3 linked regions of the Paraneptunicella aestuarii genome follow. The protein of the gene in region 3 binds, or shares a complex with, the protein of the main gene of each other region. Links are inferred from orthologs where the notes say so. Each region holds a gene or a part of one and is shown on either strand. Other genes may lie near its edges.

Region 1 (5,304 bases), 690 kb from region 3 along the record:
TAAACGACCAGACAACTTGTAGGCTTTATTGACGTGGTTATTACAAGTGCGGGCTCGTGTCAGTGACAGGTCTTCACCAAATTGTTGCCAATAAGCCAGATTTGGCGTTTTCGAACCTGAATCTTGCTCCTGAGTTTCAACATCTTGAGGAACACCGTTCTCCGTCATCTCATCAGACACAGGTTTAGATTGAGCACTATCATTATCAGGCACTTGCACCAGGATATTTGGATGGTCGGCATCGGGCACACAAATATGTTCGGCTAACTTTTCAGATAAAGGATATTCATCCACAAATCCGGCAAAATGTGCCAGCTCATGAACAAACACCGAGTATTGATCAGCCAGATCAAGGTACATAATGCCGTTATTGACATTGGCTTTCCCTTGTTCGGTAAAGATCACGATATGTGAGAAGTCCTGCGGTTTAAAGTAGTTAGCCAGTTGCCCCACTTCGCAGGTAATACGATTACGATTGATAGCGTGATGTTGACAAGGCAGCTGTTTATTGTTCATCCAGAGAGGCTGATTGATACAAATCGGTAACGACGCCAGTCGCTTATCTTGATGAAAACGATGTTTAAAATGTTCCGCTTGGCGCATGGATTCCAATCCTGTCGCCAAAAACTGTAAGCGAACCGCACAATATTCCAGGCTGGCAGGAACGGGAGGTTGAACAACCTTCAAAGGTTTACGCCAGTAATCCCGAATCAACCGTTGATATTGTTTGGCATTTTGTTCTCCTAAATGCTCAGCGCGCAAAAACCACTGTTTGGATTCATCGTAACGCTTCATCTTCCATAAATAACGCGCCAGAATAAGGGCACTTTCACCATGCTGTTCTGCATATAAAGCCAACCAGGGCAGAGCCTGCTCGTATTCTCCCTGTAACCAGTACCATTGATACAAGGCATATTGCGAAGGCTTATGTTCCAAACCCGCTGCACGACTAAAAGCTTGAATTTTAGAAGCAGAGTCTCGACTACTTTGGCCAATTTCAAACAAGGCTTCCAGATGATTTTTTTCCGCAGCGCTATGCAACATGGTACGACGCAGGTGTTTGTCATCTGTCATCATTGCCAGCTGGTATTGAGCTTCCGCATTATCGCGTTCAGCAAGCAAGGTTAACCAGTACAATTGGCGATGCTGAGTAGCGTGTTTTATTAGGGATTCTGTTGCCTGAGTGTCGCCTAATGCGGCGGCTTTAAACCAATTTTGCTCAACCTCAATGCCAGCTTGGGCAAGATGATTGAGGTATGGCAGATAGAGGATTGTACTCGCCGGAACTTTGCCCAGCGCAAAAAGCATAATAATGAAATACAGCAGTAGTTTGCGATATTGTTTAAGATGCTGGAGGAGTAGACCCATAAAGTCGATTTTTCAGTTAGCCTGAAGTGAATATATCACTAATGGCCTTCATAGGTTTTCTTGCGCATCAAATCCAGTTCTAAACGCGCATAACGGTGTTCGACGAAATTGTATACATTGGTGGTTAACGCCAAACGGAAATAGTTAGAGGCAACATTGGGGCGATTGTTGTACATGTGATATTTACCCAGATAGAAATAAGCCTCACACAAACGTTCAGTCAACATTTCCTGATTAGTAACGCTTTCCATCAGCAGGTTGAGCACGCCAATCTCATCAATTTCACCCAGATATAAATCAACCAGATGCTTCGCCCACTCGGATTCTTGAATATGCTTGCGGTTTTCAGCCAAATGCACCAAGGCCGCTTTTTCATCGACTTCACGCTCAGCGAGGAACAACCAGATAACACGGTAAGGATCGTCTTCGCGGTGTTTTAAAAAGGTTTCCAGATCCTCAACCGCCAGCTTTTGACGCCCGGCATAATAAAGAGCAATACCACGGTTTAAATAAGCAAAGCTATGCTCAGGGTCGATATCCAGTGTTGAATCGAAGGCATCAAAAGCCTGAATGAAATTTTGTTCCTGAGTGTAATGAATACCCAGATAGTTATAGACTTCCGCCAAATCCGGTTTATGTTCCAAGGCGGTATTGAAATCATTCATTGCCAGCCCCCACAACCCAAAACTATCGTATACCTCACCACGAATATAGAGTAACTCAGCACGTTGTTCTGCGCTCATTTCCTGCATGTTCAGGATCTGATTTAAGCGCATCAGTTTCATTTGCTCACGAGCACTGATCGGGCTGGGCTCAGGCAGTAACAAGTTGCCCATTTGTCTCTCGTAATTACTGGAATTCGACATTGAACTACACCCTGACAGAGCCAGTACGGTGATTAATGCGAATAACTTAATAACTCGAGACATTGTATTTCCTTTCAAATAAAACAGATGGGAGCCTACAATCACTCCCCTTTTGCAGCGCAACATGATACAAAGCTTTGTATTGTCGCCAAACAGGAAAACCGTTATTTCCCTGTCACAGGATGTAACAAGCTATGTCTGGCTTGCAATCCTGTTCGATATTATGACGATTTTCCAGCCGCTTGGCGAGCTTCAAAGGCAGCCATTTGTTCTGGTGTTGCTTCAGCTTGGTGGTTGGCTTTCCACTCGCTATAAGGCATACCATACACAGCTTCACGGGCTGCGTCATAGTCGATATCAACACCAATTTCTTTCGCTTCCGCCATATACCATTTAGATAAGCAGTTACGGCAAAAATCAGCGACGATCATCAGGTCGATGTTCTGTACGTCTTTATTGTTGTCTAAATGCTTTAGCAAGCGGCGAAAAGCGCCGGCTTCGATTTGTTGGATTTGTTCTGGAGTCATTGGATATTCTCCTTATTAAAAAGCAGGGCAAATACGACAAAAAAGGGAGCATCATGCTCCCCTTTTCTCTATTTTTATTTAATTGCGCTTATTCAGCGTCACCCGCAGGTTTTTCAGACTGTGGTTTTTCAAGCAATTCTTTCATGCTCAAGCGAACACGGTTTTGACGGTCGATTTCCATTACTTTCACGTCAACCATTTGGCCTTCTTGCAAGTAGTCAGAAACCTTGTTTACGCGCTCATGAGCGATTTGTGAAATGTGAACCAAGCCTTCTTTGCCCGGCAATACTTCAACAAATGCACCGAAATCAACGATACGCGTCACTTTACCATGGTAAGTTTTGCCTACTTCCAGATCCGCAGTAATGGCTTCGATCATGCCAATCGCTTTTTCTGCACGAGACAAGTCAGTGGCGTACACTTTAACTGTACCGTCGTCTTCGATCTCGATATTACACTCAGACTCTTCAGTAATTGAACGGATAGTTGCACCGCCTTTACCGATAACTTCACGGATCTTGTCTTGATCGATTTTCAAAGTATAGATACGAGGAGCAAATTCAGACAACTCTTCACGGTGCCCCTGAATCGCTTGATCCATGACACCCAGAATGTGCAAACGTGCTTCTTTAGCTTGTTTCAGAGCGATCTGCATGATCTCTTTGGTGATACCTTCGATCTTGATGTCCATTTGCAGTGCAGTAATACCGTTAGTCGTACCTGCTACTTTAAAGTCCATGTCACCCAAGTGATCTTCATCACCCAGAATGTCAGAAAGAACCACAAAGTTATCTTCGCCTTTCACCAAGCCCATCGCAATACCCGCAACAGACGCTTTAATCGGTACACCCGCATCCATCAATGCCAATGAAGTACCACAAACAGATGCCATTGAAGACGAACCATTTGATTCTGTAATTTCAGATACAACACGAACTACGTATGGGAAATCAGAGTGCGCAGGCATTACCGCTTGAATACCACGCTTGGCCAAACGACCGTGACCAATTTCACGACGTTTTGGTGAACCCACCATGCCAGTTTCACCTACACAGTACGGAGGGAAGTTGTAGTGCAACATGAAACGGCTGCTACTTACACCGCCCAGTTCGTCGATCATCTGTGCGTCACGCTCGTTACCCAAAGTAACCGCAACCAACGCCTGAGTTTCACCACGAGTGAACAATGCAGAACCGTGAGTTCTTGGCAAAATGCCAGTGCCAACATCCAAAGCACGAATCATTTGAGGGTCACGACCGTCGATACGAGGTTCACCCGCCAAAATGCGAGAACGAACAACGTCACTTTCCAGGTCATGCGCCAATGTACGCACTTCTTTTTCGTCCTGTTCTGCGTCTTGCTCAAGAATGGCTGCTACTGCTTTTTCAGTCGCCGCTTCAACCGCGTCTTTACGAGCCATCTTGTCAGAGATTTGATATGCAGCAACCATGTCTGCTTCGATCAAGTCTTTGATCTTGGTTTTTAAATCAACGTTTTCAGCTTCTGGCTGCCAGTCCCATGTAGGCGTACCGACTTGCTGAGCAAATTCAGTCACTGCGTTGATTACAGTTTGCATTTCCTGATGACCGAACATCACAGCACCCAACATTACCTCTTCAGATAATACGTCGGCTTCTGATTCAACCATCAATACTGCATTTTCAGTACCGGCAACAACCAAATCCAATTGACTCTTTTCTTGCTCAGAGTTCAAGGTATTCAATACATACTGGCCGTCCATATAACCAACACGCGCCGCACCGAGTGGGCCGTTAAATGGAATACCAGAGATAGCAAGAGCGGCAGAAGTGCCGATCATTGAAATGATATCTGTCGGGATTTCAGGGTTAGCTGAAACAACCGTAATAATAATTTGTACTTCGTTTTTAAAGCCATCCGGGAAAAGTGGACGAATCGGACGGTCAATCAAACGAGCAATAAGGGTTTCACCCTCTGATGGTCTTCCTTCTCTCTTAAAGAAACCACCTGGAATTTTACCTGCTGCGTATGCTTTTTCCTGATAGTTAACTGTTAACGGGAAGAAGTCCTGATCGGCTTTTGCTTCTTTTTTGCCAACAACACTAACAAGTACAGCAGTATCGTCCATGCTTGCCATTACAGCGGCAGTAGCCTGACGAGCGATTACGCCTGTTTCCAGGGTGACAGTATGCTTACCATACTGGAAAGTCTTAGTAATAGGAGTCACTTTTTTCAGTATCCTTTAATTCAATCTTTTTTACTTACAATTTGCGGCGCATAGTATAGCCACTGTTTAGTAGTAACGACAGCTAAATTTGTGGAATCCGGAGATTTTCTAACAGGAATCATTAGCGCTATGCACAATAAATCCAAGTGTGAATTTTTTGTGACGAAATCCGGACTTGTTAACCGTTATTCATGTACTCGAATTGAGCGTTGTTCGCTTTTGGACATTTTCGACACAACCAAACGAAACGAGTTATCAATTAAGCGATGCAATTCCCCCAATGGAGGGACTGGGCCGTACTTGTCTTCGTCGAAGTAGATGGTGATCCAGTGTTTTT
Region 2 (8,925 bases), 1.7 Mb from region 3 along the record:
CAAAATGTCACCAAACAGGTTCGAGCAAAGCATAACGTCGAATTGTCCCGGATCGCGGATCAACTGCATGGTCGCGTTGTCGATATAAATGTGTTCAAGCTCCACGTTGGGATAGCCTTTAGCGACTTCTTCCACAATCTCACGCCACAAGCGGCTGCACTTTAACACGTTGGCTTTATCAACCGATGTCACTTTGTGGTTACGTTTTTCTGCAGCCTGAAAAGCCACTTCGGCAATACGGCGAATTTCCGGGCGGGTATAGCGCATGGTGTCGTAGGCAAATTGTGCTTCGCCTTCTCCTTCAATGCCTTTGGGCTCACCGAAATAAATACCGCTGGTTAGTTCGCGCACTACTAATGTATTGAACCCACGCTCGGCGATGTCGGCTCTTAAGGGAGATAAATGCTCTAAGCCTGAGTAAATTTTGGCGGGGCGCAAGTTGCCGAATAAATCAAAGTGGCTACGTAAGGTTAACAGCGCAGCACGTTCCGGGCGTTCTTCCAATGGCAATGAATCCCATTTGGGGCCGCCGATAGAGCCAAACAAAATCGCATCAGCTTGTTCACAACCTTTTAAAGTGGCTTCCGGTAATGCGTGACCATGATTGTCAATGGCGCATCCACCCACATCATATTCCTGTGTGCTAATATCCAGCGCGAATTTATTGCTTACCGCTGCTAATACCTTCATCGCTTCGGCCATAATTTCTGGCCCAATGCCGTCCCCGGACAATACTGCTAAGTGATGTGTTGCCATTTAAATACCTGCAATCTTCTGTTGTTGTTTCTGCTGATCAATCTGGTCAGCCAAGTAAGTGTTGTTCAATACGTAAGTTAAGGCATTCACGCCAGCTTCGACGATGTCGGTTGCCAAGCCAATACCATTAAATTTACGCCCTTTGTATTCGGCGATCAGGCTCACTTGTGCCAAAGCATCGGCACCTTCGCCTTTGGAATCCAGCTTGAAGTCTACAATGTCGATATTGGTTAACCCACTGGCATTTAGTATTGCGTTGAATGCCGCATCCACCGGGCCGACACCAGTGGCGGCTTCGGTGGCTTCAATCTCGCCCATTTTCAATGTGACCGTGGCGGTAGGAACAATGTTGTGGCCTGAATTGGCATGTAGATACTGCAATTTGTAGAAGGCTTGTTCCTGTTTGTTCTGATCGAAGAACACCAAGGCTTCCAAATCATAGTCGAAGACCTGGCCTTTTTTGTCTGCCAACTGCAAAAAGTCGGCGTACAGGCGATCCATGTCGTAATCGTTGTCCTTGTAGCCTAATTCGTGCATACGATGTTTGATAACATGGCGGCCTGAACGTGAGGTCAAGTTCAAACTGTTTTTGTTAATGCCAACACTTTCTGGGGTCATGATTTCATAGGTGTTTTGCGCTTTTAATACACCGTCCTGATGAATGCCGGAAGAGTGGCTAAAGGCGTTTGCGCCAACAATGGCTTTGTTTGCCTGTACAGGCATGTTGCACAATTGGCTGACCAGCTTGGAAGTCCGAGAAATTTCTGTGGTTTTGATGTTGGTGTGATAACCCAACAAGGCTTCGCGGGTTTTCATGATCATGGCGATTTCTTCTAACGCGCAGTTACCTGCTCGTTCGCCAATACCATTAATTGTACACTCAATCTGCCGAGCGCCGTTCTCAACCGCGGCTAATGAATTGGCTACAGCCAAGCCCAAATCGTTATGGCAATGCACCGACACAATGGCTTTATCAATATTGGGAACCCTGTTAAACAGGGTTTTGATAATGCCGCCAAACTCGGTTGGCGTGGTGTAACCTACGGTATCCGGAATGTTAATCGTAGTTGCGCCAGCGTTAATAGCGGCTTCCACAATGCGGCACAGAAAATCGATATCGGTACGCCCGGCATCTTCACTGGAAAATTCCACATCGTCGGTATACTTGCGAGCGTGCTTAATGGCTTTGACTGCCATGTCTAACACGTCGTCGTTCGACATACGCAACTTGTCGTTAACGTGAATTTCTGACGTGGCAATAAAGGTATGAATGCGAAATTGTTCAGCGATGCTCAAGGCTTGCCCGCAAGCGTCGATGTCTTTTTCCAATGCCCTTGCCAAGCCACATACGCGAGACTGAGTAATATGGCTGGCAATAGTACGTACCGATTCAAAGTCACCCGGAGACGACACAGGAAAACCTGCTTCGATAATATCGACACCCAACCTTTCCAGCGCCATGGCGATCTGCAGCTTTTCCTTCACGGTCAAGCTCGCCGCTAACGCCTGCTCTCCATCGCGCAAGGTGGTATCAAACAATAAAACCTGATTTGACATGTTAACTCCAATGTTTCATTCCGGTTGCCAAAATCTAGAATTCCAAATTTAAAATTCAAAACAAGTATGGCCTAAAAACGAAAAAACCCGTGCTTGGCACGGGTTCTTAAAATTCGGTTGTTTATCTTGTTGCGTTTTTTACGCTGTGTCTTTATGACAAATACAACCCACCCGTGCAGTCTTGGCTGCCATGAGAAAGAGGTTGTTGAGGAGCAAAAATGTCATAAAAAACGCTATTTCCAGAGATAAAAATTTCAATAAATGGTCGTAAATGAAATGTCACGACGGCGTTATAGATACCGCGTATTGCTTTTGAGGTCAAGTGAAGATTTAAAAATGGGGGAATTTAGGGGGGAGGCGTTTTGAGGCTAGGGAATTTGTTTTTCTGTCGTACCGGAAGCGCGAAGCGCTATCCGGTATTTAGATAATTAAGAGAGCTAAAGATCATCTAATAAATATATTTCGCTAACAGGGATGGCTTTTCCTGCTTTTGCTTCATCGTGATTTGCTACAATAAAAAGGTTATCGTTGACAGACAGCTGGCTCCATACTTTCCAATTTCCATCTTTAAATTGCTCATAATGTAGATAGAAATCAGTGCCATATTTATCTTTGGCAAATAAATAGCTTGCACTGCTTGGTCTACTCGAAATTTTTACTAAAATCAGCCCAATAGGAACTCCATCCTCTTCTTTTTCGTATGAGTATGAAGAATTTGAAATATCTTTCCATACCTCGGCTGTAAATGGGTTTCCATATATGGCAATATCGCTTAACTTTTCTATAAGTGGTTTTACATCATATTGTTTTTCTTCACTTATAACTTCAAATAAATGTTTGGATATGAATTCCAATAGAAGTTTTCCCTCTTCTCTAAATTCTTGATATGCAGATTTTGAAAAGCAAAATTCAATTTCATCGAATAATTTTATGGCCTGCTTATTAGAAAATTGAACATATCCATCATTTCTAAATACATCGTCTAAAATTTTTGATGCTCGTATTAGAAAGTTAATTGTTGTTTGTGGATCTGATTCGCTTGTGTTTTCGGCTTGTCTTTTTAGGCTGCTAACTCTAAAAGTTCCCACTATCCCCCTATAAATCCCCATTTTCTTCCAATCTTTAGTTTCCTCCTCTATTCGAGTATATTGACCTGAAAATAATAGTGATAAATAATATCCGTTTAGTATGGACTTACCGAATGAAATATTTTCTTTTTGCTCATTAATCCACTTCATTTCTATTAAATTTTGGTATTGATTTAATGCCTCATCATAACGTTTTGTGGAATGATATAATCTGGCCAATTGATACTTGGATGATGGGTCTTCAGGGTTTAGTTTAGCAGCTTTCTTATAACTATTTTCTGCAGCATTGTAGTCTTTGAGGGTTTCTAAAACAATTCCAAAAATTTTGTGGAATAAGTATTCATCAGAGTAAAATGATTCTGCTTCTTTTAGTTTTCTATAGAGTGACGCCGCAGTCTCAATGCTTTGTCTAGCTTTATTTAGATGTCTTATTATACTAGAGATGAAGACTTTGAAGTTTTCCTTAAGGTTTTTAGGAACAAATTCAATGTGCCATTGTGGTATGCTTTTTTGAGCTCTTCTGATGTCTATTTCATTTGATAATTTTCGTCTTTGGTGAATTTTATTTTGAATTTTTGTTCTTGCTTTTATATTTCTCGGTGAAATAAGTAGTAGGCCTCGTACAGAGTCGCTTAGGCTGTATGTTTCACCTTGTTCTGTCGAGTTTCTTCTAACTAAACTGGTTTTAGATAATTCTAATATTGATATTGCAATGTCATCTAAAGAGCGATCTAATAATTCACATAATGATAATCTATTCGAATCACCTTCAACAAATATGGTTTCCAATATTTCAATTGAATCTTCACTTAAAGTTTCTATCAAATTGTTATATGAAAACTCGGCTATTTCTTTGTTTGCAACACCAACTGATGTAGGTAAATCTTTTCCGGCTATCAATAAATCAATGGTCAGCCTGATAGCTAAAGGATTATAGTAACAGCTCTTAATAAGTGAAGAGTAAATTTCCTCCTTTAGCTCGAGAGAACCTTTTTTTGATGCATAAGTTCTTGCTAAATGGATTGCAGATTTTTGTTTCAGTGTATCTAAACTTAAAACTGTCGCATTGGATACAGAAACTCTACTCGTTACTAATATTTGCCACTGAACCGGTAAGGTATAATTTAATTCTTCAAAAGCTTGTGGTGTATCTCTCAAAAGGGTTTCTAGATTGTCTATGCAAAGTAGAATTTTTCTATCCTGCATGTCCTTTATTGCTTCATCAAATGTTTCAAATGACTCATCAAATACAATGTTTATGGAAGAAACTATTGCTTCTTGAAGTTCACCAATTGTTTCTATTGCATCTAAAGATACAACTCCATCTGTAGTTAATTTTTCAGTTTTCATAGTTGTGTAGATGACAGCATCTATAAACTTTGAAGAGCTCGGGGTTGAAATCAATTTTTCTAAAAGATCAAGTGCTAATGCTGTTTTTCCAGCACCTCCTGGAGCAACTAGGGCTATAGTGTTAACTCTTGGATTTGATATATGTTTTTTTAACTCATCTATCTCTTTATTACGTCCAATTAAGCCAGTTAGTCCATGATCAAATGTATGTGGTAAATTATTGGGAATTTGCCAAATGATTTTATTGACCCATTCTTCAGGTGGGTCAACTATCAAATTGTTTTCGGCAGCTACTAGAGTTTGTTTAACTGATTCTAAACCTAATATTTCATTGACGGGGTCGCTTGCTATAGCTGCTACTCTATACCAATAACAATCCCAAAATTGCCTATTAGGGTGGGAAATTGCATTTCTGATTTCATAAATGTCAAGGTGATGAAATAGAGAATAAATATAATTTATTGAATCCCCTATACTAGTGTCTTGTGTAATGTCCAGAGCAAAGCCAAAAATCTCATCTAAATAAGTTGCTTCAACGATGTCTTTTATTGAACCTTTGTTGAATCGTCTTCCTTTATCCACTTCCCTTTTAAGAATATTTTCCAGTGTTTCCAAATTCAGTGAGGAAGAATCCCCATTTTTTAATATAAATTCACCTAATGACTCTTCAATTTGATGAAGAAGCATTGCTGTTTTTCTTCTTAGAACACTATTCATAATTTATAAAAGGTATTAAAAGTAACCAAATTATATTTGAAATATATATAATTGCAATTATTAGCGTTACCTAAAAAGGGGGGAGAGCTGAATGATTAACCAAACCTACTTTCTAGCAGTATGTAACTTGTAGGTTTTCCAGTTGATCTGTGTCGTGAGCAGGAGTTGTCGCAGGGATAATCTGCGGGGGGTGGTGGCTTTGCCTTTTAAGTTCCAGCAGTGTCCACAGCAAGCGGCAGTGAGGTAACCTTTGCTGGGTTTAAGTACGCGAATGCTGGTCATGGGTGAGTGAGTCGCGCCAGATTCGCCTTGGTTGGTCATGGGGCATGACAGGTGAATTCCGTCGAAGGTGAACCAGCCGTGTTTGTTGAGCCTGAACTTGTTGTTGTCGAGGTCGATCTTGTCGACTACGTCGAGCTCGATGTATTCAACGCGCTGTTCTTCTACATAAACCGGAACCACTAAACCGGGTTGGGCGTGTTTTAGCAGCCATTTGGTGGCGGTTTCGGTATTGCTGTTTTCGGTTTTACAAGTCAGGCTTTGTGCGCCTTGCCAGCTTCCGTTGTAAAGATCTAATTCTAGCGGTGTGTCGCAGTTAAGTAGCTTTTCGGCTGCCAGGTTCACGTAATAGGTGAGGCTGCCTAGTCGTTGTTGTAATGCGGTTTTGCTGAGGGTGGGGTGTTCTGCCAGTTCCAGAATCGACTTATCGTACAGCGCATTACATAGCTCTGCATAAGAGGCTTGTCGAGAGGCGCCATTAAGGAAAATGGTGGTCTGTTTACCTGACGAGGAAACCATGGTCTCAGCTCTGGATGGCTTGATGTGGCGCTAACTAAAAGTCAGAGGCAAAAACGCCGCTCATTCTGCCTAAGCAGAGCATAGCGGCGTTGTGAATTTTGCCTATTGGCCTTTAATTGCGCTACGACCAGCGTATTGCACTTTGTCGCCCAATTGCTCTTCAATACGCAACAATTGGTTGTACTTGGCAACACGGTCTGAACGACAGAGTGAACCGGTTTTGATTTGACCTGCGGCTGTGCCTACTGCCAAATCTGCGATGGTGGCGTCTTCGGTTTCGCCGCTACGATGTGAAATAACCGCAGTGTAGCCGGCTTCTTTTGCCATTCTGATGGCGTTCAAGGTTTCGGTTAGAGAACCGATTTGGTTGAATTTGATCAGAATCGAGTTAGCCACGCCATTTTCGATACCACGGCTCAGGATTTTGGTGTTGGTGACGAACAAGTCGTCGCCGACCAATTGAACGCGGTCGCCGATTTTCTTGGTCAGGTAGCTCCAACCGTCCCAGTCGCTTTCGTCCAAACCGTCTTCGATAGAAACGATAGGGTACTTGCTGCTCAGTTCTGCCAGGTAGTCACCAAAGCCGTTTGAATCGAATTGTTTGCCTTCGCCTTTCAGGTCGTAAGTGCCGTTTGAGTAGAATTCAGACGCTGCGCAGTCTAGTGCTAGCGTGACGTCTTTATCCATTTCGTAGCCTGCGTTTTTCACGGCTTCTACGATAACAGCCAAGGCTTCTTCATTAGAGCTCAGGTTAGGTGCGAAACCGCCTTCGTCACCAACGGCTGTGCTCAAACCTTTGTCATTCAATACTTTTTTCAGGTTGTGGAAGATTTCCGCACCCATGCGTAATGCTTCTTTGAAGCTGGATACGCCAACTGGCTGCACCATGAATTCTTGAATATCAACGTTGTTGTCGGCGTGCTCGCCACCGTTCAAGATGTTCATCATGGGCACTGGCATGCTGTATTGGCCTGGAGTGCCGTTCAAATCAGCAATATGAGCATAAAGTGGAACGCCTTTTTCTTCTGCTGCCGCTTTCGCTGCTGCCAGAGACACGGCCAAAATGGCGTTAGCGCCGAGTTTTTCTTTGTTTTCAGTGCCGTCCAGGTCGATCATGATTTGGTCGATACCTGCTTGATCCAGGGCGTCTTTGCCTAACAAGGCTTGCTGAATTTCGTTGTTTACTGCGGCAACGGCTTTTTCTACGCCTTTGCCCATGTAGCGGCCTTTATCACCGTCACGCAATTCCAATGCTTCTCTGGAACCTGTTGAAGCACCTGATGGCGCACATGCGCGTCCCCATTTGCCGGAATCCAGGTAAACTTCGGCTTCTACCGTTGGATTGCCGCGCGAATCAAGTACTTCTCTACCAATGATTTTCGTAATCTGTGACATTGTTAATGCTGCCCCGTAAATAATGTGAAATAGGTTTCAAGGATCCAGACTTGTTATGCACCATGTCTGTGCCATATCGCTTGCGGTTATTGCGTTCGCCGCGGATATGGCAACATGGTTTGGTCAGCCTAATGTTCCTCTTTTTGGTGCTGAACCGCTGCGGCTATAAACCCTTCAAACAGAGGGTGCCCGTCGCGGGGTGTAGAGTTAAACTCAGGGTGAAATTGTCCTGCGACAAACCAGGGATGATCAGGTAATTCGATGATCTCTACCAGTTTGCGGTCAGTCGACAATCCTGTCACTTTTAAACCTGCTTCTTGTAATTGTGGTAATAGGTTGTTGTTTACCTCGTAGCGGTGGCGATGACGCTCATAAATGCTGTCTGAGCCGTACATTTCTCTCGCTTTGCTGTCTGGGAGTACATGACATAGCTGGCTTCCCAAACGCATAGTGCCACCCAAATCCGAGTTTTCCGTTCTTTGTTCTACGCTGCCCGTGCTGTCTTGCCATTCTGTAATCAGACCGACAACCGGGTATGGCGTGTTGGGGTTAAACTCGGTGCTGTTGGCATTTTCCATATTTGCGACGTGTCTGGCAAATTCAATTAATGCTACTTGCATGCCCAAACAGATGCCCAGGTAGGGTATTTTATTTTCGCGAGCGTATTGAGCTGTGAGGATCTTGCCTTCGATACCACGCTCACCAAAGCCTCCAGGCACCAGAATAGCGTCTAGTCCATCCAGAATTTGTGTGCCTTTGCTCTCAACATCTTGCGAATCAATATATTTGATATTGACCGTAACGCGGTTTTTCAAACCGGCGTGTTTCAGTGCTTCGTTAACGGATTTATAGGCGTCGGGTAGTTCAACGTATTTGCCGACCATGCCGACTGTGACTTCGCCACTTGGGTTGGATTCTGCGTATAGCACCTGTTCCCATTCAACCAAATCGGCTTCCTTACATTCAATACCGAAGTGATTAACCACCAGCTCATCCATATTTTGCGCCTTCAACATGGCTGGAATACGGTAGATGCTGTCGGCATCTTTCAATGAAATAACGGCTTTTTCTGGTACGTTGGTAAATAGCGCGATTTTTGCACGTTCGTTGGCAGGTAACGGCTTCTCAGAACGGCACACCAGAATATCGGGTTGAATACCGATAGAACGGATTTCTTTTACCGAGTGCTGGGTTGGCTTGGTTTTGATTTCACCTGAAGCGCTCATGTAAGGCACTAACGTTAAGTGCATGTACATAGCACGGT
Region 3 (11,058 bases):
GGGTGACACTGTTGAAGTTATGGTACTTGAAATCGATGAAGAACGTCGTCGTATTTCTCTTGGCTTGAAACAGTGCATTGCTAACCCTTGGGAAGAGTTTGCCAAGTCTTACAACAAAGGTGACAAGGTTACTGGTAAGATCAAGTCTATCACTGACTTCGGTATCTTCATCGGCCTGGATGGCGGTATTGATGGTTTGGTTCACTTGTCTGACATTTCCTGGAACAAGACTGGTGAAGAAGCCGTTCGCGACTATAAGAAAGGCGACGAAATCACAGCTGTTGTATTGCAAGTCGATGCAGAGCGTGAGCGTATTTCTCTAGGCGTAAAACAAATTGATGAAGATCCATTCAATAAGTATCTGACAGATAAAAAGAAAGGTGCTATTGTTATTGGTAAGGTTACCGCAGTTGATGCCAAAGGCGCGACTGTTCTGCTAGCCGAAGAAGTTGAAGGTTATATTCGTGTTGCTGACCTTGCACGTGAACGTGTTGAAGATGCTACCACTATCGTTAGTGAAGGTGATGAGATCGAAGCCAAGTATATTGGTGTTGATCGTAAGAACCGCATCATCAACTTGTCTGTGAAAGCGAAAGACGAAGCGGATGAAAAAGAAGCAATGGCTAAAGTCAACAAAACTGAAGAAGTTGGCTTCTCAAATGCCATGGCTGAAGCCTTCAAGGCGGCGAAAGGAGAAGAATAAGCACTTCGCTACTATTCTGAATAGTAAGAGGGGTGGTTTTTCCACCCCTTTTTTATTGCCGGTAGCCAAATCAGATTTATATTTTTGGTTGACGAAGAGGTTTCTATGACCAAATCAGAGCTTATTGAGCGTTTAGCTGATAAAGCGCGGCATATGCAAGCAAAGGATGTTGAACTGGCTATTAAGGAAATTCTTGAACAAATGGCTCAAACCCTACAGCGTGGTGAACGGATAGAAATCCGCGGGTTTGGTAGTTTTTCCTTGCATTACCGAGCTCCAAGAGTTGGGCGTAATCCCAAAACTGGAGAGTCTGTAAAACTTGATGGAAAATACGTGCCTCATTTTAAGCCCGGAAAGGAACTGCGGGAAAGAGTCAACGATTTGATCCTGTAATTAAATTAAAAAAATATGTTAACGGCACTCCAATAAGAGTGCCGTTTTTGTTATTGTGCTCCTGAAAAACAAGGGGAATACATTGACTGTTTTATTACTCGTTATTATTGCGATTGCACTGCTTATCCCTGCAATGGTGATTGGTGCCAATAACAGTGCTCAGGTTGTACTAGACTACTTTGTTGGAACGCAGTCGTTCACTCTTTCTTCCTTGCTGGCTCTGAGCTTTTTTGTGGGGGTTTGTTTTGCGTCGATTATTTGGGTGATCTTTTGTATGAAACTCAAGTTGCAAATCGGTTCATTACAACGTCAGCGTCGAAAACTATTACAAGAATCTATAAAGTAAATGCTTGAACTGCTATTTCTGTTGTTACCTGTTGCAGCCGGTTATGGTTGGGTGATGGGGCGTAATAGTGTACGTCAGGCGCAACGTCAATCGTCCAGCATCTTATCCAAGCATTATTTCAAAGGCCTAAACTTCCTGCTGTCTGATCAGCCTGATAAAGCGGTAGATACATTAATTAAAATGATTGATGTGAATACTGCGAATGTTGAAACTCATATTTCAATGGGAAACTTCTTCCGACATCGTGGTGAACTCGATCGCGCTATTAAAATTCATCAAAATCTGGTCGGAAAAGAAGGCATTGAAAGTAAACAAAAAGAAGATGCCTTGTATGAACTAGGTCGGGACTACGCCCTGGCTGGTTTTCTAGAGCGGGCAGAAAATACTTTTATTCAATTGTTAGGCAGTGAAAAGCATTTTTTGGCTGCTCAGCAGCAGCTCTTTGGTATTTATCAAACCACCAAAGAGTGGGATAGAGCCATCGAGCTTGCTGAAAATATGATGGAGAATCATGGCGATAGCGATGAATTGTGTCAGCGTATTGCTCATTTTTATTGTGAACATGCTCAAGTATATTTGAAGCTAAATGATTCACAGCAAGCTGAAAAAGATCTGCAAAAAGCCATTATGTCTGATGAACACACGGTTCGTCCCTGGTTAATGCTGGCTGAAATGGCTATTCAAAAGCAGGATTACTCCTCTGCAAATGATTACCTTAAACAAGTGCCATTACGCGATGTTAGCTGGTTCAGTGAAGCCGTGCCTTTACTGGAAAAGTGTGCTGAGGGTCAGGGAAGTACAGAAACACTGCGATCATTGCTTGATGAGTATTCCGGGCAGTGTGCCACTGCTTATTTAGCGAAAGTTAAGCTTATCGCGGAACAAGAATCTATTTCTGCGGCAACTGAGTTCTTATTGGAACAATTGAATGGCAGTCCTACAATGAGAGGATTCCATACTCTTCTAGGCTTATATATTCGTGATCCACATGCGAAGAATACCGAACAGAGTTTGATGATGCTGCAAAAGTTGGTTGAAGAACAAATGCAACAACGTCCTAAATATCGTTGTGGTGGTTGTGGTTTTTCCGGGCGAAGAATTCATTGGCTTTGCCCTTCATGTAAAAGCTGGGGGCTGATGAAGCCCATTAAAGGTTTAGACGGAGAATAGATGTTGTCAGCAGATCCGAAAGTTATTGTTGCCTTAGATTATGACGATAAAAGTCAGGCTTTGGACTTTGTTTCCAGATTAAGTCCTGAACTATGCAAACTTAAGGTTGGCAAAGAGATGTTTACCTACTTTGGCCCTGATTTCGTTAAAGAGCTGGTAAATCGAAAGTTTGATGTTTTTTTGGATCTGAAATTTCATGATATTCCAAACACGGTTGCCAAAGCTTGTTTGGCTGCGGCTGATTTAGGGGTTTGGATGGTTAATGTTCACGCTTCTGGTGGCCCTAAAATGATGACGATGGCAAGGGATGCCTTGGACAAGCTGGGCGAGCAACGCCCCAAGTTGATTGCGGTGACCGTGCTTACCAGTATGGATGCTACTCAATTACAGGCAATTGGCATTCAATCCACACCTGAGCAACATGTGCTAAAAATGGCACAGCTTACCAAGGATTCTGGTTTGGATGGGGTTGTATGCTCTGCTCAAGAATCGACTGCGTTAAAGAATTTGTGTGGTCAGGAATTTTGCTTGGTGACTCCGGGAATTCGTCCGGCGGGTAGCCAACAAGATGACCAGACCCGAATTATGACGCCTGAGCAGGCTGTTCAAGCGGGGTCGGACTATATGGTAATAGGTAGACCTATTACAAAAGCGGTAGATCCTGTTGCTGCTCTTGTACAGATTAACGAGAGTATTAAGGGGATTTAAGTTTCATACACTCTATAAAGCGTATAAAACTTCTAAAGTACATAAAACAAAAAACGGCTTGCAAGTAAGATTGTAAGCCGCTTTTTTTAATGTGTTTCATTCTGTTTTTTTGATGGATTTGAGCTTCTCTTAAGCATCAGATAACTAATGCTTAAGAGGTTCAAATTATCAATTAAGCTTGCGCTTCCGGTCGTGCTGCTGGAGCGTTGGCTTTATTTGTCAAACTTACTATGGCAGCGCTTCGACCACTTTTGGCAAATTCTGGACGCATAGATTCATCTAAAGCAGAAATCTGAATTTCTTGAATAGGTGTATCAATGCTTTGAGGTCTTGCCATAGGATAAGACGCTCGTTTCAAGCTGTTCTTAGCCTTGTAGTTACCTTTGCTGCTTTTTTCCCTGGACTGAGTTTGCTTTTCCTCATCCGCAGTGTTTTCCTCTGCTTTAACTTCTGCCACCGGAGCAGGTTCAGTTACTTCTTCCTTCTTGATATCTTGATTGTCGGCGGCGTGGAAAATGTCAGTTTGAGTTGGTTCAGCATTCTCCTGAACTTGCTCTTTGCTTTCAGTAGCTTCTACAGGTGTAGATTCTATCTGCTTTTCTACCGTATTCTCTGGCTGATTAACTGCATCAATAGTTACGACGGTAGCAGCTGCACTTTCAGAAGCTGTTTCTTGCACCGGCTTTTCTTCCGAAATAGTCTCAACAGTGCTTTCTGAGGTGGCTTCTTTATCAGTATTTACTGTTTCAGAATTAACCTGTGCTTTTGTCTCAACTTCTTCAAATTGCAACGCAACTTGTCCAGAGCTATCTGATTCGCTGTTTTCAGTTTCCGCTGCTTCAACTTTATTTGTGTCAGTTGATGGAACAGGGATTGCTGTTACTTCTTGCGCTACTGGAGCCGTTTGAACATCAGCCTCAGCTTTTGCTTCAGTGCTTACTGTTGCAGGCTCGTTTAATTGATATTCTGGTGCCGTTTCATTCACCTGATTTTTAACGTCAGCATCTACTGGCTTTTTACGGCTGCGAGTACGACGTTTAGGCGCTTCAGATGTTTGAGTTGCGCTATTTTCGTCAGTTACTTGCGTTTCTGCTTTAGTTTCAGAAGTCTCTTGGGTTTGTTGAACAAGAGGCTCTTGAACAGGCTGTGCCTGAATTGCTTGCTCTTGTTTAGACGTTTCCTGAGCTGTTACATCCGCGGTGACTAGAGCATTTGGGTCTGACACTCTTACACTGCGTTTGCGCTCTCTACGCTTACGACGTTCGACAAGCTTTTTCTCATTCTTGGCTTCAATGTCTTTATTATCCGTTTGAGCCTGAGGCTTTGCTTGGTCGCTTCTTCTTTCCTGGTCGTTTCTTCTTGGCTTGGTATTTTTAGCCTCGGTATTCGCATCACCTTTTTTAAGGTTTTTGTCTTGATCACTTCGAGGTTTGCGCTCAGGGCGCTCAGCTCGTTCTGTACGCTCTGGGCGCTCAGATTTACCGTTGCGATGATTGCGCTGGTTACGTTGTGGACGTCTGCGTGAATTGCCCTTGGCATTGCGGTTGTTGCGGTCTTTGCTGTTATTACCTGATTTTCCATCGGAACTAAACAGGCTACCTAACCAGGCAAAGAAAACAGTCAAGAAACTCTTGGATGCAGGTTTAACAACTGGTGCTGCTGGAGATGGAGCGACAAAACCCTGTAGCGCAGGTTGCTCTCTAACAACGCTTTCACTGGAGGAACTTGAGCTGTCATCTTTCTCTGGTTGAACCGGAGCTAACTTTGAACTGGATTCAATAACAGTGTCATCATTACGCACTCTGGAAACTTCATAATGAGGCGTTTCCAGTTCTCGCTTAGGTAAAATCAACAATGTGACTTTCAAGCGATCTTCAATTTTACGCAGGGTATTACGTTTGTCGTTCAATAGGTAAGAGGCTACTTCTACAGGTACGTTCGCTCTTACTTCTTTAGTGTTCTCTTTTAACGCTTCTTCTTCCATCAAACGCAAGATTGACAGGGCTGAAGATTCCACGCTACGAATGGTGCCTTGACCAGAACAACGTGGGCACACATGCGTTGACGCTTCACCCAAAGACGGGCGCAGACGCTGGCGTGACATTTCCAGTAGACCAAAACGGGAAATTCGTCCCAATTGCACCCTGGCTCTGTCTTGAGCTACTGCTTCTTTTAAGCGGTTTTCCACTTCTCTTTGGTGACGTGATGGTGTCATGTCAATGAAGTCGATAACCAGCAATCCACCCAAATCTCGAAGTCTGAGCTGGCGAGCGATTTCGTCGGCTGCTTCCAGGTTTGTATTCAATGCGGTTTCTTCAATATCACCGCCTTTCGTTGCACGAGAGGAGTTGATATCAATAGAGGTCAGGGCTTCGGTTGGATCAATAACAATTGAACCGCCAGAAGGAAGTCTGACTTCACGTTGGAAAGCGGATTCAATCTGGTTTTCAATCTGATAGTGATTGAATAGTGGAATGTCGTTCTTATAGCGTTTGACCTTGTTAACGAAATCCGGACGTAGCAGCTTCATGTGCTCTAGCACTTGTTGGTATGCTGTATCGTTATCAATCAGAATTTCGCCGATATCACGACGTAAATAGTCGCGAATTGCACGGATAATAACGTTACTTTCCTGATGGATAAGGAACGGTGCTTTACGTGACTCCGACACTTTCTCAATGGCTTGCCAATAAGTCAGCTGGATATTTAAATCCCATTCTAATTCTTCATAGGATTTGCCAACGCCCGCAGTACGAACAATTAAACCCATGCCATTAGGCAGATTTAGTTTATCCAGGGCATCTTTTAAATCTGTACGCTCATCACCTTCAATGCGACGGGAAATACCACCGGCACGAGGGTTGTTGGGCATTAATACCAGGTAGCTACCCGCCAAGCTGATAAAGGTTGTTAAGGCTGCGCCTTTTTGACCGCGTTCTTCTTTGTCGATTTGAACGATAACTTCCTGGCCTTCTTTCACCACATCTTTGATGTTAGGACGGCCTTCAAATTTGTAATCTGATGGGAAGTAGGTTTTGGCTATTTCTTTGAGAGGAAGGAATCCGTGGCGTTCAGCGCCATAATTAACAAAAACGGCTTCCAGACTTGGTTCAATGCGAGTGATAATCCCTTTGTAAATATTCGCTTTTTTCTGTTCGTGGCCCGGGCTTTCGATATCTAAATCATAAAGCTTTTGACCATCAACCAGAGCAACTCGCATTTCCTCTTGCTGAGTTGCGTTGATCAACATTCTTTTCATATATTGTGCTCGATGTAATACATACCGATCACACAACAAACAGGAATAGAATCAATTGCTTACAGGTAGCAGAGAACAGCCGTATTTTAGAGTACGGGCATGTGTTTATTGACTCTCATTGTGTCTGACTTGTTTGACCTAAACGTCAACTCAGTCTCTCGACTGTATATCCTCAAGCTCTATTTTTATCGCTTGTAGTATGGGTCTAAACGCATTTATGCATTTGAGTCAACCTGCGCTAGTGTCGCAAGTATCCAGTAATTCCTAAGTTTGTTGCCTGATCGCAACTTTTATTTAATCAATTGATTACTTAATCAATTTAATTCTTTTCATTTGTGCACATTGACTGCGGTTCGATTAACTTTTACCGACAAGGGTATAACCTTGTATGTTCTTCATGGCTCAGTTAATCCTCTGTTTTGTCTACCACATCCGGTAACTGTTGTGTAATGCATCTAATCATATCTTTATATTCTGTTTAACGAATGCTCAATAGCAATTTGTTTGATAATTCTGCCAGAGCGGGATATGAGTCAGGAAATTACGTTCAGAACCAGAAGCTGTAGCTTACGCAGTACATTTTCAATGCAATGTTACACGTTTGACTAACAACAATACCGTCAAATAAGACGAGTACCGGCTAATTATGGCATCAAAGCTGAAAATGTAGCAAGAAAATATCTTTAATTAGTGCAATTTATGATGATTAATGAGTCGATTTATTGCCAACTGAAAGAATCTCTTAAATTGTTTGCAAAGTTCGCATAATTCTTGTCACCAGTTGCGAGGAAATAATATAGAATAGCGCGGCTATGGGAGATTTAGATTTTACAAAAGTACAATTTATAGACGTTGACGCTGAAAGAGCGGGCCAACGCATTGATAATTTTCTAATTGGTTTACTTAAAGGCGTACCCAAAAGTATGGTTTATCGTCTTTTACGTAAAGGCGAAGTGAGAGTTAATAAAAAGCGCATTAAACCTGAGTATAAGTTACAGGGAAATGATGTTTTACGATTACCACCAATTAGAGTCAGCGAACAAAGTTCAGAACCCTATGTGAATACAGATCGAGCCAATGAATTGGAAAAATTCATTTTGTTCGAAGATTCTCATTTAATCGTGTTGAACAAACCAAGTGGTATTGCTGTACACGGGGGAAGTGGCCTTTCTTATGGCGTGATTGAAGCCTTTAGAGCCATTAGACCCGAAAGCAAGTTCCTTGAGTTAGTACATAGGTTGGATCGCGATACCTCTGGATGCCTGATGATAGCCAAGCGCCGCTCTGCGCTTAAGTCATTGCACGAGCAAATTCGAAGCAAAACCGTTGATAAGCGATATCTGGCGTTGGTTGCTGGTACATGGCCGAAAAGTCGGCGAGTAGTGCAAGCCCCCCTACATAAGAATACATTACGTTCAGGTGAAAGGGTGGTTCGTGTTTCTCAAGATGGTAAGCCTTCTGAAACCCGATACTCAGTGATGCAGCGATATCAAGGCGCTACATTGGTTGAAGCTTTACCTATTACCGGGCGGACGCACCAGATTCGGGTTCATTGCCAGTATGCTGGACATTGTATTGCTGGTGATCCTAAATACGGCGACAAACAATTTGAAGAAGATGTGATTGCCAATACGGGATTAAAGCGTTTGTTTTTACACGCACATCAATTGAGTTTTGATGATCCTCGTACCGGGGAAAGACGCACTTTTGATGCTGCTATGGATGAGCAATTGCAAAGTGCGTTATCTCGACTTATCCCCGTTGAGTAATATTGCTTTTTGAATCCTATCGCTGGCTTAGTCAGCGATAGGTATTTGCTGTAGCAAATTAATACCAGCCTGTTTAAATAATTCAGCTAATGCTATGAGAGGGAGACCGACCAATGCGTTTGGATCTCTTCCCTCCAGTTTTGAGAATAGAAGAATTCCTATCCCTTCACTTTTAAATGCGCCTGCACAGTCATAGGGTTGCTCTAAATCCAGATAATGACTGATGTCGTCATCAGACAGGGTTTTAAAATAAACCGAATATTGTTCTAACAAGGTATAAATAGCATTGGTTCTTGTATCGAACAGTGCTAATCCAGTCAGGAAGTCTACTTTATTACCACTAAAGCGACGTAATTGTTGAAAAGCCTTTTCTTTATTGCCCGGCTTACCGAGAATGTCCTGTTCAAAACAAGCTATCTGATCGGCTGCTACTATATAAGCAGAGGAATGGTATTTTTCGGGTAGGGATGTTGTTAAATGGTTATTCGCTATTTCCAGTGCTTTCTCTTTCGCGAGTCGAATGACCAGCTCATTGGGAGGTTCATTTTCCAATGCGGATTCATCAATATTGGGGGAGATGGCAAGGAATGGAATTCCCAGTTTTTTCAGTACGTTTTGCTTGTATTTTGACTCTGTTGCCAGTATCAAAGGTAATGAGTTTGTTAAATTATGTTCAAACGGCAAGGAATCCCCCTTAAATACCAAGATTTTTTTGACTCAGAGACATTTCCTCTATATGATGCGCCCGCTATGCAGAAAGTCAAACTGCCCAAACAAGTTGAACCGTTCAAAAGTGCCTCTAAACGCTCTGATTATAAGGGTATTATGCTGGCTCATGATATGCTACGGCTTAATGAAGCAGTTGACCAGGTGCTAGATGATATTGCAATAACAGTTAAGTTTGATACTGATGCTCAGGGTCTAACTTATTTTGAAGGCAACTTGCAGACCACTGTGAGTCTGATTTGCCAGCGTTGTAATGAATCCTTTGTTCACAATGTCGATGTAGATTTCTGTTTCTGTCCGGTTACAGATTCAGACAATGTGGACGAAATACCGGAAACCTATGAGCCGGTCGAAGTGGATGAGTTTGGCGAGATTAATTTACTTGAATTGTTCGAGGATGAACTGATTCTTTCATTACCTATTGTGGCTATGCATCAGGAAGATGATTGCAAAATGGGTAACGAAAGTTTGAGTTATGGAAGCATCGAGCCGGAACAAGAAAAACCAAATCCATTTGCTGTGTTGAAAGAACTTAAGCGTAATCAGGAGTAAGTAATGGCGGTACAACAGAATCGTAAAACTCGCTCCAAGCGTGGCATGCGTCGCTCTCACGACGCGCTACCTGGGGCGACATTATCAATTGACTCGACTACTGGTGAAACCCATCGTCGTCACCATGTGACTGCAGATGGCTTTTACAAAGGCAAGAAAGTCGTAGATAAGTAAGCATCATTTACCGGGAACAATTTAATTGGTTCCGGTTTTTGAAGCTGATGGGGGCATTTAATGCCCCTTAGCTTTTTTAGGCACCTTGTTTTTCGGGCACGGTTGTTTTCAAATTATTTGAAACAATTATTTCAACTTAATATTTAAAATATTCTTTCCTGAATTAATCTCTTTAATTCAAGCCACCTGTGTGCATTCTGTACAAAAATCTTAATTTCCTGCCATTTTTATTTTGATGGTGTTTTGCTTTTTGAGCTCAGTTAAACCATAGTTTTCTGAGTGCATTAATGCTTGGTTTTGCTGTTTATTGTCAAGGAGTGAAATCCTTTACACATCCGATCTGTAACGAGATTACAGACGCTTTGCCTTGGAAATGCGAGAATAGCGAACCTTTGATTTTGAGGAACTATTTATAGGGATTCAAAGTCAGTAATAAAAGCAATCAAGTAATTAGAAATAAAATAATATGAAACTTGCTTTTGCGTTATTAGACAAAAATAAGCGGGTATTTAAAATACTGCTTTTTGCTCGCAAGAGTTGATTTTTGAGATTGCGCAATTATTTAGGGAATCTTGATAAGTTCAGAAAATTGAAAAACGTAAACGGGAATGCGTTCTGAACTAAAGCTACAGTTTTATTGGAAGGTCGTAAGTTAATGTATTCAAGAATAATAGCAACAGGTAGTTATTACCCTGCAGAAGTAAGAACCAACGCCGACTTGGAAAAAATGGTGGATACCAGCGACCAATGGATAACTGACAGAACGGGTATCAAAGAACGCCGCATCATGGCGAGCGATGAAACGGTCAGTGATATGGGCACAAAAGCTGCTCGTGCGGCGTTGGAAATGGGGGATGTTGACCCTTCTTCAATTGATATGATTATTTGTGCCACAGCAACCGGCCCCAGAACCTTCCCCAGCGTTGCCTGTGACATTCAAAAAGAACTTTCTCTCGATGGTATTCCTGCCTTTGATTTAAATGCTGCCTGTGCTGGATTTTGTTTTGCCATGAGTGTGGCTGATCAATACATCAAAACAGGTATGTGTAAGCGTATTTTGGTTGTAGGTGCTGATGCCTTGTCTCGCTTGGTAGATCCAAGTGATAGAACCATGATTATTCTGTTTGGTGACGCCGCGGGAGCTTGTATTCTTGAAGCCAGCGAAACACCGGGAATTTTATCCAGTCACATTCATGCTTCCGGCAAACATGGTGATCTTCTTTATGCAGGAACTCCGGTTTGGGGAGATGTAGAATCC

Evidence for each region.
Region 1: the proteins of rne (region 3) and pnp are in contact, whole or in part, in a cryo-EM structure (PDB 9QH0), measured with the Escherichia coli proteins. The link is inferred for Paraneptunicella aestuarii from one-to-one orthologs.
Region 2: the proteins of rne (region 3) and eno are in contact, whole or in part, in a solved structure (PDB 2FYM), measured with the Escherichia coli proteins. The link is inferred for Paraneptunicella aestuarii from one-to-one orthologs.

The regions. Positions count from the first base shown.
Region 1 is NZ_CP074570.1:1,409,479-1,414,782, reverse strand. Bases 2,409-5,304 are described here. They hold pnp (polyribonucleotide nucleotidyltransferase), read right to left. Parts: upstream 4,968-5,304; coding sequence 2,850-4,967; downstream 2,409-2,849. Other genes in these bases: KIH87_RS05970 (MmcQ/YjbR family DNA-binding protein), read right to left, coding at 5,153-5,304; KIH87_RS05980 (DUF1244 domain-containing protein), read right to left, coding at 2,456-2,761. In the rest of the region: KIH87_RS05990 (SEL1-like repeat protein), read right to left, coding at 1-1,368; lipoprotein NlpI, read right to left, coding at 1,407-2,297. UniProt on the Escherichia coli protein: Involved in mRNA degradation. Catalyzes the phosphorolysis of single-stranded polyribonucleotides processively in the 3'- to 5'-direction. Also involved, along with RNase II, in tRNA processing.
Region 2 is NZ_CP074570.1:3,843,963-3,852,887, reverse strand. The notes cover bases 5,516-8,402. They hold eno (phosphopyruvate hydratase), read right to left. Parts: upstream 7,662-8,402; coding sequence 6,369-7,661; downstream 5,516-6,368. Other genes in these bases: KIH87_RS14785 (CTP synthase), read right to left, coding at 7,790-8,402; KIH87_RS14795 (hypothetical protein), read right to left, coding at 5,574-6,266. Also shown: leuB (3-isopropylmalate dehydrogenase), read right to left, coding at 1-756; leuA (2-isopropylmalate synthase), read right to left, coding at 757-2,313; KIH87_RS14800 (tetratricopeptide repeat protein), read right to left, coding at 2,751-5,438; more of KIH87_RS14785, read right to left, coding at 8,403-8,925. UniProt on the Escherichia coli protein: Catalyzes the reversible conversion of 2-phosphoglycerate (2-PG) into phosphoenolpyruvate (PEP). It is essential for the degradation of carbohydrates via glycolysis.
Region 3 is NZ_CP074570.1:2,100,260-2,111,317, forward strand. What follows is about bases 3,293-6,885. They hold rne (ribonuclease E), read right to left. Parts: upstream 6,580-6,885; coding sequence 3,493-6,579; downstream 3,293-3,492. Other genes in these bases: pyrF (orotidine-5'-phosphate decarboxylase), read left to right, coding at 3,293-3,320. Also shown: rpsA (30S ribosomal protein S1), read left to right, coding at 1-703; ihfB (integration host factor subunit beta), read left to right, coding at 809-1,096; KIH87_RS08695 (lipopolysaccharide assembly protein LapA domain-containing protein), read left to right, coding at 1,179-1,442; lipopolysaccharide assembly protein LapB, read left to right, coding at 1,443-2,612; more of pyrF, read left to right, coding at 2,613-3,292; 23S rRNA pseudouridine(955/2504/2580) synthase RluC, read left to right, coding at 7,392-8,348; KIH87_RS08720 (Maf family protein), read right to left, coding at 8,376-9,032; 23S rRNA accumulation protein YceD, read left to right, coding at 9,099-9,626; rpmF (50S ribosomal protein L32), read left to right, coding at 9,630-9,800; KIH87_RS08735 (beta-ketoacyl-ACP synthase III), read left to right, coding at 10,456-11,058. UniProt on the Escherichia coli protein: Endoribonuclease that plays a central role in RNA processing and decay. Required for the maturation of 5S and 16S rRNAs and the majority of tRNAs. Also involved in the degradation of most mRNAs.